Regions from separate parts of the Bradyrhizobium dasycarpum genome, predicted to be linked through region 1. Evidence: predicted binding sites of a transcription regulator. Region 1 holds the regulator's gene; each other region holds the start of a gene.
What was found. The regulator LexA, encoded in region 1, represses DNA repair genes until DNA is damaged. The targets are predictions, from matches to a motif close to TGTTCNNNNTGTGTTCNG.
Positions count from the first base shown of each region.

Region 2: ACETMP_RS26270 (DNA recombination protein RmuC) is a predicted target of LexA. The motif match lies at 2,110-2,127, and genes of this name have one in related genera.
Region 3: ACETMP_RS07285 (single-stranded DNA-binding protein) is a predicted target of LexA. The motif match lies at 1,898-1,915, and genes of this name have one in related genera.

Region 1 is NZ_CP169574.1:1,538,924-1,542,490, reverse strand. Features, by position in the region: gene ACETMP_RS07830 (ComEC/Rec2 family competence protein) at 1-27, shown strand, start outside; partial or broken gene ACETMP_RS07825 (hypothetical protein) at 152-587, opposite strand; gene lexA (transcriptional repressor LexA) at 1,138-1,839, opposite strand; gene glp (gephyrin-like molybdotransferase Glp) at 2,015-3,226, opposite strand; gene ACETMP_RS07810 (hypothetical protein) at 3,435-3,567, opposite strand, start outside.
Region 2 is NZ_CP169574.1:5,509,730-5,513,296, forward strand. Features, by position in the region: gene ACETMP_RS26265 (MFS transporter) at 1-738, opposite strand, end outside; gene ACETMP_RS26270 (DNA recombination protein RmuC) at 879-2,078, opposite strand; gene def (peptide deformylase) at 2,250-2,774, shown strand; gene fmt (methionyl-tRNA formyltransferase) at 2,892-3,567, shown strand, end outside.
Region 3 is NZ_CP169574.1:1,429,666-1,433,232, forward strand. Features, by position in the region: partial or broken gene gyrA (DNA gyrase subunit A) at 1-894, opposite strand, end outside; gene ACETMP_RS07285 (single-stranded DNA-binding protein) at 1,247-1,744, opposite strand; gene ACETMP_RS07290 (outer membrane protein) at 2,192-2,944, shown strand; gene ACETMP_RS07295 (outer membrane protein) at 3,193-3,567, shown strand, end outside.

The DNA of each region.
Region 1 (3,567 bases):
GAGACGGACTTGCTGGCGGAGGATTGAGGAGCGATGCGGGGGAGGTCGATCGGACGGGATTTCGCAGGACGCAAACCATACCATCTCGCCGGCCTCGGCCGGCGATGGCATTTCATTCCAGGCCCACGACCATCGGCCGGGGGCGACGACGTCAGCCAATCGGCAGGCGCGTGACCGGTGACCGACTGTCGGCGATGATCTGCGGCTTGTGCTCGCGTTCGCCGGCCGGCTGCGTCACCGGCAGTTGCAGCACGGTTGCGCGCTGGCCTTCGACCAGTTGAGTCACCAGCACGTATTTGCCGTCCAGGAAATTCGATCGCGTCGTGATGGCGATCGGGAATGTGCGGATCGATCTTGCCGAACTTGCCGACGCGGGAGTTGACGGTGCGCGTCCAGATCCAGCGGTTGTCGTAACGGACGTTGTCGGCGAAGGCGAGCTCCGTCCCCGGCAGCAGGCAGACCGCAACGGAGAGATCGGCTTCGGAGGCGAAGCCGCGCGTCGAGGTGCCGCGGAAGGTTGTCGTGACGATCGTCTCTCCGACCTCAGCGGGACGCGTCGCGACGGCATGCAGGCTGTAGTCACACATCGGGTGCTCCTCATGCGAAGATAGCGACCCGCACCTCTCTTGGAGGCACAGGCCTCGAAGTAGAAGCATGCAACGCTCTGCTCGGTTGTAGGCAGATCTGCGGCTGTGATTCGCGAGGGGCGATCACATTATCTTTCCCGAAGTCGGTAGGAACAAAGCCAAGTCCCGCGCATTCTGGCGGGCGTCTGGGACTGGCCCGGACCGCTGCGCCGGCCGCTCGATTGCGACGGCTGCACGATGATATTGCGGGCGCTGCGGACTTGCCCATTCACCGCCGTGTTGTTGCGGACATGATGATGCGCCGCGACGGCTGCACTCAAACGCTCTGGCGCTCGGCTGTCCTCTCCAACTCGAACGGCCGTGAAGCGATGTTGCTTCGCGCCGGCCCAGGGAGGATATCGCCGGAGAGGAGGGGCCGGATCATCTGCGCAGAACCGGAAAGACGATCCAGCCGGAGCGGACATTGGTCCGCTCCAATTGTTGATCGGCGATGCCGACCGAAGGGCGCACGCAGACGCCGCAATACGTCCGGATCGAGTCGTTCCGGAAGTCAGTACTTGCGGTAAAGCCCGATCAGCTTGCCCTGAATCTTCACGCGGTTCGGCGGCAGGATGCGCACCTCATAAGCGGCATTGGCCGGCTCGAGTGCGATCGAGGCGCCCCGGCGGCGGAAGCGCTTGAGCGTGGCCTCCTCGTCGTCGATCAGCGCCACCACGATGTCGCCGGTATCGGCGCTCTCGTTGCGCTGAATCAGCGCCATGTCGCCGTCGAGGATACCGGCTTCCACCATGGAATCGCCGCGCACCTCGAGTGCGTAGTGCTCGCCCGAGCCGAGCATGTCGGGCGGCACGCTGATGGTGTGGCTGCGGGTCTGCAACGCCTCGATTGGCGTACCGGCCGCGATACGGCCCATCACGGGCACCGCAACGGGCCGCTCGCCCTCGCCCATGGACGGGCTGGAGCTCGTGCGGACCTTGCCGAGATTGCCCTCGATGACGCTCGGCGTGAAGCCGCGCCGGGCGCCGGCGGCAGCCTGGAGCTCCGGCAGCTTGATCACTTCGATGGCGCGTGCGCGGTTGGGCAGGCGGCGGATGAAGCCGCGCTCCTCGAGCGCGGTGATGAGGCGGTGGATGCCCGACTTCGAGCGCAGGTCGAGCGCGTCCTTCATCTCGTCGAAGGAGGGCGGCACACCGCTTTCCTTCAAACGTTCGCTGATGAACCTCAGAAGCTCGTATTGTTTGCGCGTTAACATCTCGACCAAAGTCCCCCGGTTGATGTCGTTCGATTCCGAGACGATGAGTTCAGCGATGAGCCGCTACATGCTCGAAACAAATCATGAACGGACACTATATGTTCGATACATGTTCCGCAACTGCTTAATTTACCGTGAACGGCGGCGAGCTCGCGGAATGCGTGTGGCCGTGCACTCAGACGGGGAGCCGCAGCACCTCGCAGGGGCTGCCGGCCTCGGCCTTCGGCGCGAACGGTGCGCGCACGAGAAGTACCTGTGCCGCAGCAAGATTCGCAAGCAGAGAGGAATCCTGATGGCTGACGGGAACGGCGACTTGCGCACCGTCGTCGCGCAGTTCCAGGCGCGCGCGCAGGTAATCCTCGCGCTGGTCGTTGGCGCCGAGATCCTTGCCCAGCACGGCGCGCTCGCGGCGATGATGAATCACTGAACGGCCCGACAAGGCGCGAATCAACGGCACCATGAACAGGAACGCGCACACGTAGGACGACACGGGATTGCCGGGCAGGCCGATCACGCGCATTGCGCCGAGCCGTCCGTGCATCATCGGCTTGCCGGGCCGGATCGCGATCTTCCAGAACGCCATCGAGATGCCTTCGCCCCGCAGCGCCTGCTGGACCAGATCATGGTCGCCGACCGACGCGCCGCCGGTCGTGACCAGGATGTCAGCACCGTTCTCGCGGGCGCGGCGGATTCCGGCGGAGGTGGCCTCCAGCGTGTCGGCGGCGACACCGAGGTCGATGGTTTCGGCGCCCTCGCTGCGGGCGAGCGCATGCAGGGCGTAGCCGTTGGAATAGACGATCTGGCCGTGCCCGGGCGTGGTGCCCGGCCTCACCAGCTCGTCGCCGGTGGCGAGGATCGCAACCTTGGGACGGCGGCAGACGGCGAGGTGCGGGTGATTCATCGCCGCGGCAAGCGCGAGATCGCGCTCCGTCAGGCGGGTTCCCTTGCGCAGGAGCACGTCACCCTCGCGGAAATCGACCCCGGCCGGGCGGACGTGCCGTCCGGCGATCGCGGCTTCCTTGATGGTGACGCTGTTGCCGTCCGCGACAGTGTCCTCCTGGATCACGACCGCGTCCGCTCCATCGGGGATGACGCCGCCGGTGAAGATCCGCACGGCTTCGCCGGCGCCAACTGCTCTTGTGAAAGGACGGCCGGCTGCGATCTCGCCGATCACCGTCAGCCGGGAATCGACCGTTGCCGCATCGGCCGCGCGCACGGCGTAACCGTCCATCGCCGACATCGCCTGCGGCGGCTGCGTGCGCCGCGCCGCGACGTCATGCGCGAGCACGCGGTGATAGGCTTCGTCGAGCGAAACCATCTGTTCAGGCAGCGGCTCTGCACCTGCCAGCACCGCAGCAAAGGCGTCGGAAACCGGCATCAGGGCCACGGGCGAAACTCCTGCTCGCACATCGTTCAATGGGGCGGCGAGAGTTCTAGCTGACTGCAGACGCGAGGCAAAGCAGCACGCAGGATGATCTATCCTGCGTGCTCTCCTTGATCGAGCAAGTGCAAGTTCGCACACGTGATTCTAAAGGCGAAACGGCCGGCATGAGCCTGGCCAACACTGAGTCGGCCAGCGCCACCCGCTCATGTGGTCAAGGTGCCGTCGGATCGTCCCGGCTGACGTCCCATGCGACGTCGGGAGGTTTGGGGCCTTGGTCCCTGTCGGGGAGCGGATCGGCCTGCGATTTCAGGTCCGCAGCCTTGCTGATCAGCTTGGCGGAAAGC
Region 2 (3,567 bases), 3.0 Mb from region 1:
CGCGGCATGGAACACCCGCGTGAGTGCGTCCTCGTCCCGCGTGGCGGCTTCGGCGCGCCCGGATTGTGCGGGCTCGGTGGCGGCCAGCGCCGTCGCCGTGCCGATCAGCACCAGCGCCGCCATCACCACATAGCCCCACATCCAGGCGGCGCCACGAGGGACGATCGCCTCGAAGCCGGTGACGATGAACAAGGCGCCCGCGGTCGATATCAGCATGCCGATGCGATAGGCCGCGACATAGGCCGCCATGCCGGCGGCCTGCTCGCTTTCGGGCAGGCTTTCGACGCGGAAGGCATCGACCACGATGTCCTGCGTCGCGGACATCGTCGCGACCAAGAGCGCACCAAACGCGACGAACAGCGGCGAGCGCGCCGGATCGGTCAGCGCCAGCAGCAGGATCGCGCCGATCAGCAGCAATTGCGAGAACACCAGCCATCCACGCCGGCGGCCAAAGGTGCGCGTGAAGAACGGGACATGCAAGGCATCGACCAGAGGCGCCCAGAGGAACTTGAGCGTGTACGGCGTTCCAACCAGTGCAAAGAGCCCGATCGTTCCGAGATCGACCCCGGCCTCGGCCATCCACACCAGCAGCGTCGAGCCCGACAGCGCCAGCGGCAACCCCGAGGAGAAGCCGAGAAACAGCACGATCAGCACCCGCGGCTGCAGGTAGACGGCAAGGCTGTCGCGCCAGGAGGTTGCAGGAGCGGCGGCGGGCGAAGTCGCGTCGGGTGCGGTCATGGGGTCGTGTTAGCAGATTCTGGCGGCGCTGCCTCTGCCACAAAGTCCGTCATGCCCGGGCTTGTCCCGGGCATCCACGTTCTTAATGCCGCCGGAAAGCCGTGGATGGCCGGGACAAGCCCGGCCATGACGACCTAGAATCACTCTCCCGCCTGGAGCTTGCGCGGAAACAGCTCGCCTGCGGCCGTCGCCACCAGCCGCGGTCCCTCCGGGGCGTCGCTCTTGCTGAAATCGAGCTCCTCGATGCGTCCCGCGCGCTTCTCGATCTTGTCGGCGGAGATCAGCACCTGGCGGACGTCCTCGTTGACGTCGGCGAAATGCTTCTGCAGCTTCAGCACGCGGTCGCGCAGCCGGCCGAGGTCGTCGCCAAGCTTGATCACCTCGGTGCGGATCTGGTCGGCGGCATCGCGCATGCGCGCGTCCTTCATGATCTGCTGCATCACCTGGATCGCGAGCATCAGAAGCGAGGGCGACACCAGTACGACGCGGGCGCGATAGGCCTTCTGGATCACGTCGTCGAAGCCGTCGTGGATTTCGGCGTAGACCGATTCCGACGGCACGAACATCAGCGCCATCTCCTGGGTCTCGCCGGCGACGAGATATTTTTCGGCGATGTCGCTGACATGCTTCATCACGTCGCCGCGCAGCCGCTGCGTGGCGAGGCGCTTCTCCTCGTCGGTGCGGGCATCGTGCAGCGCCGTCATCGCCTCCAGCGGAAACTTGGCGTCGATACAGAGCGGGCGCTGGTCGGGCAGGAACACGACGCAGTCCGGCCTCTTGCCGGTCGAGAGCGTGAACTGGAACTCGTAGGATCCCTTCGGCAGCCCGTCCTGGACGATCGCCTCCATCCGCGCCTGACCGAAGGCGCCGCGCGACTGCTTGTTGGCGAGCACGTCGCGCAAGGTGGTCACCTGGGTGGTGAGGTCGGTGAGGTTCTTGTGCGCGCTGTCGATGATGCCGAGCCGCTCGTGCAGCGCGCGCAGGCTCTCCATGGTGTTGCGGGTCGAATGTTCCATGGACTGGCCGACGCGATGGGTCACCGAATCCAGTCGCTCGTTGACGGCCCGCGCCATCTCGGCCTGGCGGCCGGCGAGCGCCTGGGTCATGGCGTCGACCCGGCCGGAGGATTCGCTCTGGGCCCGCAGCACCTCGCTCAGGCGCTCCTCGAGCTCGTCGGCCCGGATCGCGTGCGCCATCGCGAGTTCCGCGCCGCGCCGTCCGGACCGCGCGATTACGACCGCAATCACCACCAGCAGGATGAGAACCAGGGCGCCGAAGCCGATCAGCGCGTCCACGACGCGCACCGGCCAGTCGCCGAGCATGAAGATGATGTCGTTCATGCCGACCCTTCTAGCCGATTCGCCTGGGCATACGAACGAATAGCGAACATTTATGGTAAATGCTCCGTTAATTTTTATGGTTAACGAAACCTGAAGTTTTATGGTTAGCGAGGAGTTAACAGGGTTCCGGGCTGCATTGACCGCATCGGGCATGGGGCTTAAATCGCGGCCATGGCCCTCAGAGAAATCATCATCCTGCCCGACAAGCAGCTGCGCCTGGTCTCCAAGCCGATCGAGAAGGTCACCTCGGAGATCCGCAAGCTTGCCGACGACATGTTCGAGACCATGTACGACGCGCCCGGCATCGGCCTCGCCGCGATCCAGGTCGCGCAGCCGCTGCGGCTGATCACCATGGACCTCGCCAAGCGCGACGAGAACGGCGAGACCAAGCCGCTGCCGCGCGTCTTCATCAACCCCGAGATCATCGCCTCTTCGGAAGAGCTGTCGGTTTACGAGGAAGGCTGCCTGTCGATCCCCGAATATTACGAGGAGGTCGAGCGCCCGGCGAAGGTGCGCGTGCGCTTCACCGATCTCGACGGCAAGGTGCACGAGGAGGACGCCGAAGGCCTCTATGCCACCTGCATCCAGCACGAGATCGACCATCTCAACGGCGTGCTGTTCATCGACTATCTGTCGAAGCTCAAGCGCGACCGCGTGTTGAAGAAGTTCGAGAAGGCCGCCAAGCGGGCGGAGTAATCCGTCATTCCAGGGCGATGCGCAGCATCGAACCCGGAATCTCGAGATTCCGGGTTCGGCTCTTCGAGCCGCCCCGGAATGACCGTCAGTGAATAGCGTCTCTCGCAGGTTCTTCCCATGCCCCTCCGCCTGATCTTCATGGGCACGCCCGATTTCTCCGTGCCGACGCTGCTCGAGCTGGTCGCGCATGGCCACGAGATCGTGGCGGTCTACACCCGTGCGCCGAAGCCGGGCGGGCGGCGCGGGCTGCAATTGCAGCCAACCCCGGTCGAGGAGGCTGCGCGAAAGCTCGGGGTGCCCGTGCTGACGCCGAAGACGCTGAAGACCCAGGAGGCGCTCGATGAATTTCGTGCGTTCGAGGCCGATGCCGCCGTCGTGGTCGCCTACGGCATGATCCTGCCGCAGGCGATCCTCAATGCGCCAAAACTCGGCTGCTACAATCTGCATGCCTCGCTGCTGCCGCGCTGGCGCGGCGCGGCTCCGATCAACCGCGCGATCATGGCCGGCGATGCCGAGAGCGGCGTCATGGTGATGAAGATGGATGTCGGTCTCGATACCGGCGACGTCGCCATGGCCGAGCGGCTCGCGATCACGGACAACATGACGGCGGCGGAGCTCCACGATCGGCTCTCGCGTCTCGGTGCCGATCTGATGGTACGGGCGATGGCCGCGCTCGATCGCGGCGGGCTCCAGCTCAGGAAGCAGAGCGAGGACGGCGTCACCTATGCCGCCAAGATCGACAAGGCCGAGGCGCGGATCGACTGGCGCAAGCCGGCGCGCGAGGTGCTGCGCC
Region 3 (3,567 bases), 110 kb from region 1:
GATGCCCTCGATCTTCTTTTCCTTGACCAGCTCGGCGATGCGCTCGACCATCGTCGCCTTGTTCACCTGGTAGGGAATCTCGGTGATGATGATCGCCTCGCGCTCCTTGCGGAAGGTCTCGATCGCGACCTTGCCTCGCATCATGATCGAGCCGCGGCCGAGGTGATAGGCCGAGCGGATGCCCTGCCGTCCGAGAATGACGCCGCCGGTCGGGAAGTCCGGTCCCGGCACGATGTTGATGAGCTCGTCGATGGTGAGCGCGGGGTTGTCGATCAGCGCGACACAGGCGTCGATGACCTCGCCCAGATTGTGCGGCGGGATGTTGGTCGCCATGCCGACCGCGATGCCGCCCGCACCGTTGACGAGAAGGTTCGGGAACTTGGCCGGCAAGACCGACGGCTCGGTCTCGTTGTTGTCGTAGTTCGGCTGGAAGTCGACGGTGTCCTTGTCGATGTCCGCCAACAGAGCCAGCGCCGCCTTTGTCAGGCGCGCTTCGGTGTAACGATAGGCAGCCGGGGGATCGCCGTCGACCGAGCCGAAATTGCCCTGGCCGTCGATCAGCGGCACGCGCATCGAGAAGTCCTGCGCCATCCGGACCATGGCGTCGTAGATCGACTGATCGCCGTGCGGATGATACTTACCGATGACGTCACCGACCACGCGGGCGGATTTGACGTACTTCTTGTCGGGCGTGTGCCCCTGCTCGTTCATCGAGAACAGGATGCGGCGGTGCACCGGCTTCAGACCGTCGCGGGCATCGGGCAGCGCCCGCGCCACGATCACGCTCATGGCGTAGTCGAGATAGGACTTCTTCATCTCCTCGAAGATGGAGACGGGGCGAATGTCCGAGGGTTGCGCCGGCTGGTCGCCGGGCTTTTTGTCGTCGTCAGCCAAGGGGGAATCCGGTGAGTTTTTGTCTGGGAATCATATAGCGCATCGCACCCCTGATAACCACCCTTGGCGGGGACTCGGAAGCGCTTTTTCCGCTTATTTTTCCAATGACTTACGGCGTTGCAGGGAGCCCCGGAATCAACCTGGAACAGGTCGTCCAAAATCGGCCCTGGCAACATGGATCGCACCCGCGGCGAGCGCCCCGTCGATCCGCTTGGCGAGCGCGGGCTGAATTCAACCCGAACATGAAGCGGGGCCCGGAAATCCGAGCCCGTTCCGTCAATTGGTAGGGTTTGCTGACACGACGTGGCAAGGCGCCGCCGAGCTCGGCCAGCGCCCCTCGTCCGATCCGTGCTCAGAACGGGATATCGTCGTCCATGTCGCTGTTGCGGCTGCCGCCACCTGCGGCAACAGGACGGCGCGGCGCGCTGCTGACGGGGCCGGACGAGCCGAAATCGCCGCCCGGCTCGTCACCGAAGCTGCCGCCTCCGCCGCCGCCACCGCGGCCGTCGAGCATCGTCAGGGTGGAGTTGAAGCCCTGCAGCACGACCTCGGTGGAGTATTTCTCGACGCCGCTCTGGTCGGTCCATTTGCGGGTCTGGAGCGCTCCCTCGATGTAAACCTTCGCGCCCTTCTTCAGATATTGCTCGGCGACCTTGCAGAGGCCTTCGTTGAAGATCACGACGCGATGCCACTCGGTCTTCTCCTTGCGCTCGCCGGTGTTCTTGTCGCGCCAGGTTTCCGACGTCGCGATGCTCAAATTCGCAATCGGCCGCCCGTCCTGGGTGCGGCGAATTTCAGGATCCTTGCCGAGATTTCCAACCAGAATGACCTTGTTGACGCTTCCCGCCATCGCCGCTCTCCACTCCGAATGCCACTGATTTCAAAGGCCGAGCGCGCTGCCCGCGTTCCTCTGCGCCCTGTTGGGGCGACCCTATACGCTCGCGGTCTCGGATCGGCCCGCCGCACCGCAGGTTATCCCCATATATAGCACCAATTCCTCGTGTGTTCTAGATTTGTTCTGAAAAACCTACGGAACAACCTGGAATGGAGCTCTGCCGAAATATTTTGAGGCGGGCGGGAACCCAGATGGAACTTTTCGCGGTTCCCGTGACAGCACGAAACTTCATGAACATCATCTACTTAGCTGGCTCACGATCGTGCGGGACTGTTGCATTTCGGAGACGGACTCAATCACCAAATCGCGCTACGGTTGACTCGGACTTGGACGTCATGGGCTTCGCGCTTAACCGCTTCGGGGATCTCGCAAGAAGCGGACAACTTTGGAGGGCTTTAGGAAATGAGAAAGACCTTAGCAATTGCATTTGGGGCCGCTGCGCTGGGCCTCTCGGCTCCGGCGAACGCGGCGGATCTCGCCGCTCGTCCGTACACGAAAGCGCCGGTGGCTGCGCCCGCGCCGATCTACACCTGGACCGGTTTCTATGCTGGTATTCAGGGCGGTGGCGGCTGGGGCGACAGCGACGAGACGTTCTTCCTCCTGCCGAACGGCCCGGGCTTCGCAGGAAGTCAGAACTACGACATCAGCGGCGGTTTCGTTGGTGGCGTCTTCGGCTATAACTGGCAGTCGGGCCCGGTCGTTTTCGGCATCGAGGGCGACTATCACTGGTCTGATATCAGCGGCCGTTCGGCGGAAATCAATGCCGGCCTAGGCGACACCTACTTCACGAAGATCCGCAGCTTCGGCGATATCAAGGGCCGTCTCGGCTATTCGACCGGTCCCGCTCTGTTCTTTGTCAGTGGCGGTGCCGCGGTCGGCGACCTGCAGCATCGCTATGATGTTCCTCTCGTCGGCAGTGTCGTGCGGAATGACTGGCGTTGGGGCTGGACCGTCGGCGCCGGCGCGGAATACATGTTCGCCCCGAACTGGTCCGCCAAGGTCGAGTACAACTACATCGATTTCGGCACAAGCACGCTGCAGTACACCGCTCCGGCTGTTGCCGCGAACCGCTCCGAGTGGACCGACACCGTTCACACGGTCAAGGCCGGCGTGAACTATCACTTCAACTGGGGCGCACCCGCTCCGAGGTACTGATTGCGCGGATCGCTCGTGACGATCGAAGGCCGGCCTCGCGCCGGCCTTTGTCGTTTGAGGCAGCTCGCTCGCGATAGCTCGCCCGCGATAATGGGTCAGTAACCATCACCTTTTCGATCGGTGTGGCTTTTCGGAGACACAACTTGCGGCTTCAGTGGTGTAAGCATTGCCTCAGTTGGGCCGTTGAGTCCGCTGCCCTTCCGTCAAGGAAGGCAACAACAGAAACTGGGACTGGGATTAAGTTGAAAATGAAAAAGGTTTTGTTGGCTTCGGCCTGTTTGTTCGCTCTGGCGGCCCCCGCTTCGGCTGCTGATCTCGCGGCTCGCCCCTACACCAAGGCGCCGGTTGCTCCGCTGGCTTCGGTCTACAACTGGACCGGCTTCTATCTCGGTATCGTCGGTGGCGGCGCCTGGGAAGCCTCGTCGGGCGACCCCAAGATGCAGGGCGGCTTCGTCGGCGGCACCGCCGGCTACAACTGGCAGACCGGCAACGTCGTGTTCGGCCTCGAGGCCGACGCCGCCTGGGCTGACGTCAGCGCCTCGGCAGCTGGCACGGTTTTCGTCGCCGGCGTCGGTGGCGTCCCCGCATCGCTGACTTCCAAGACCGACGCCATGGGCACCGTG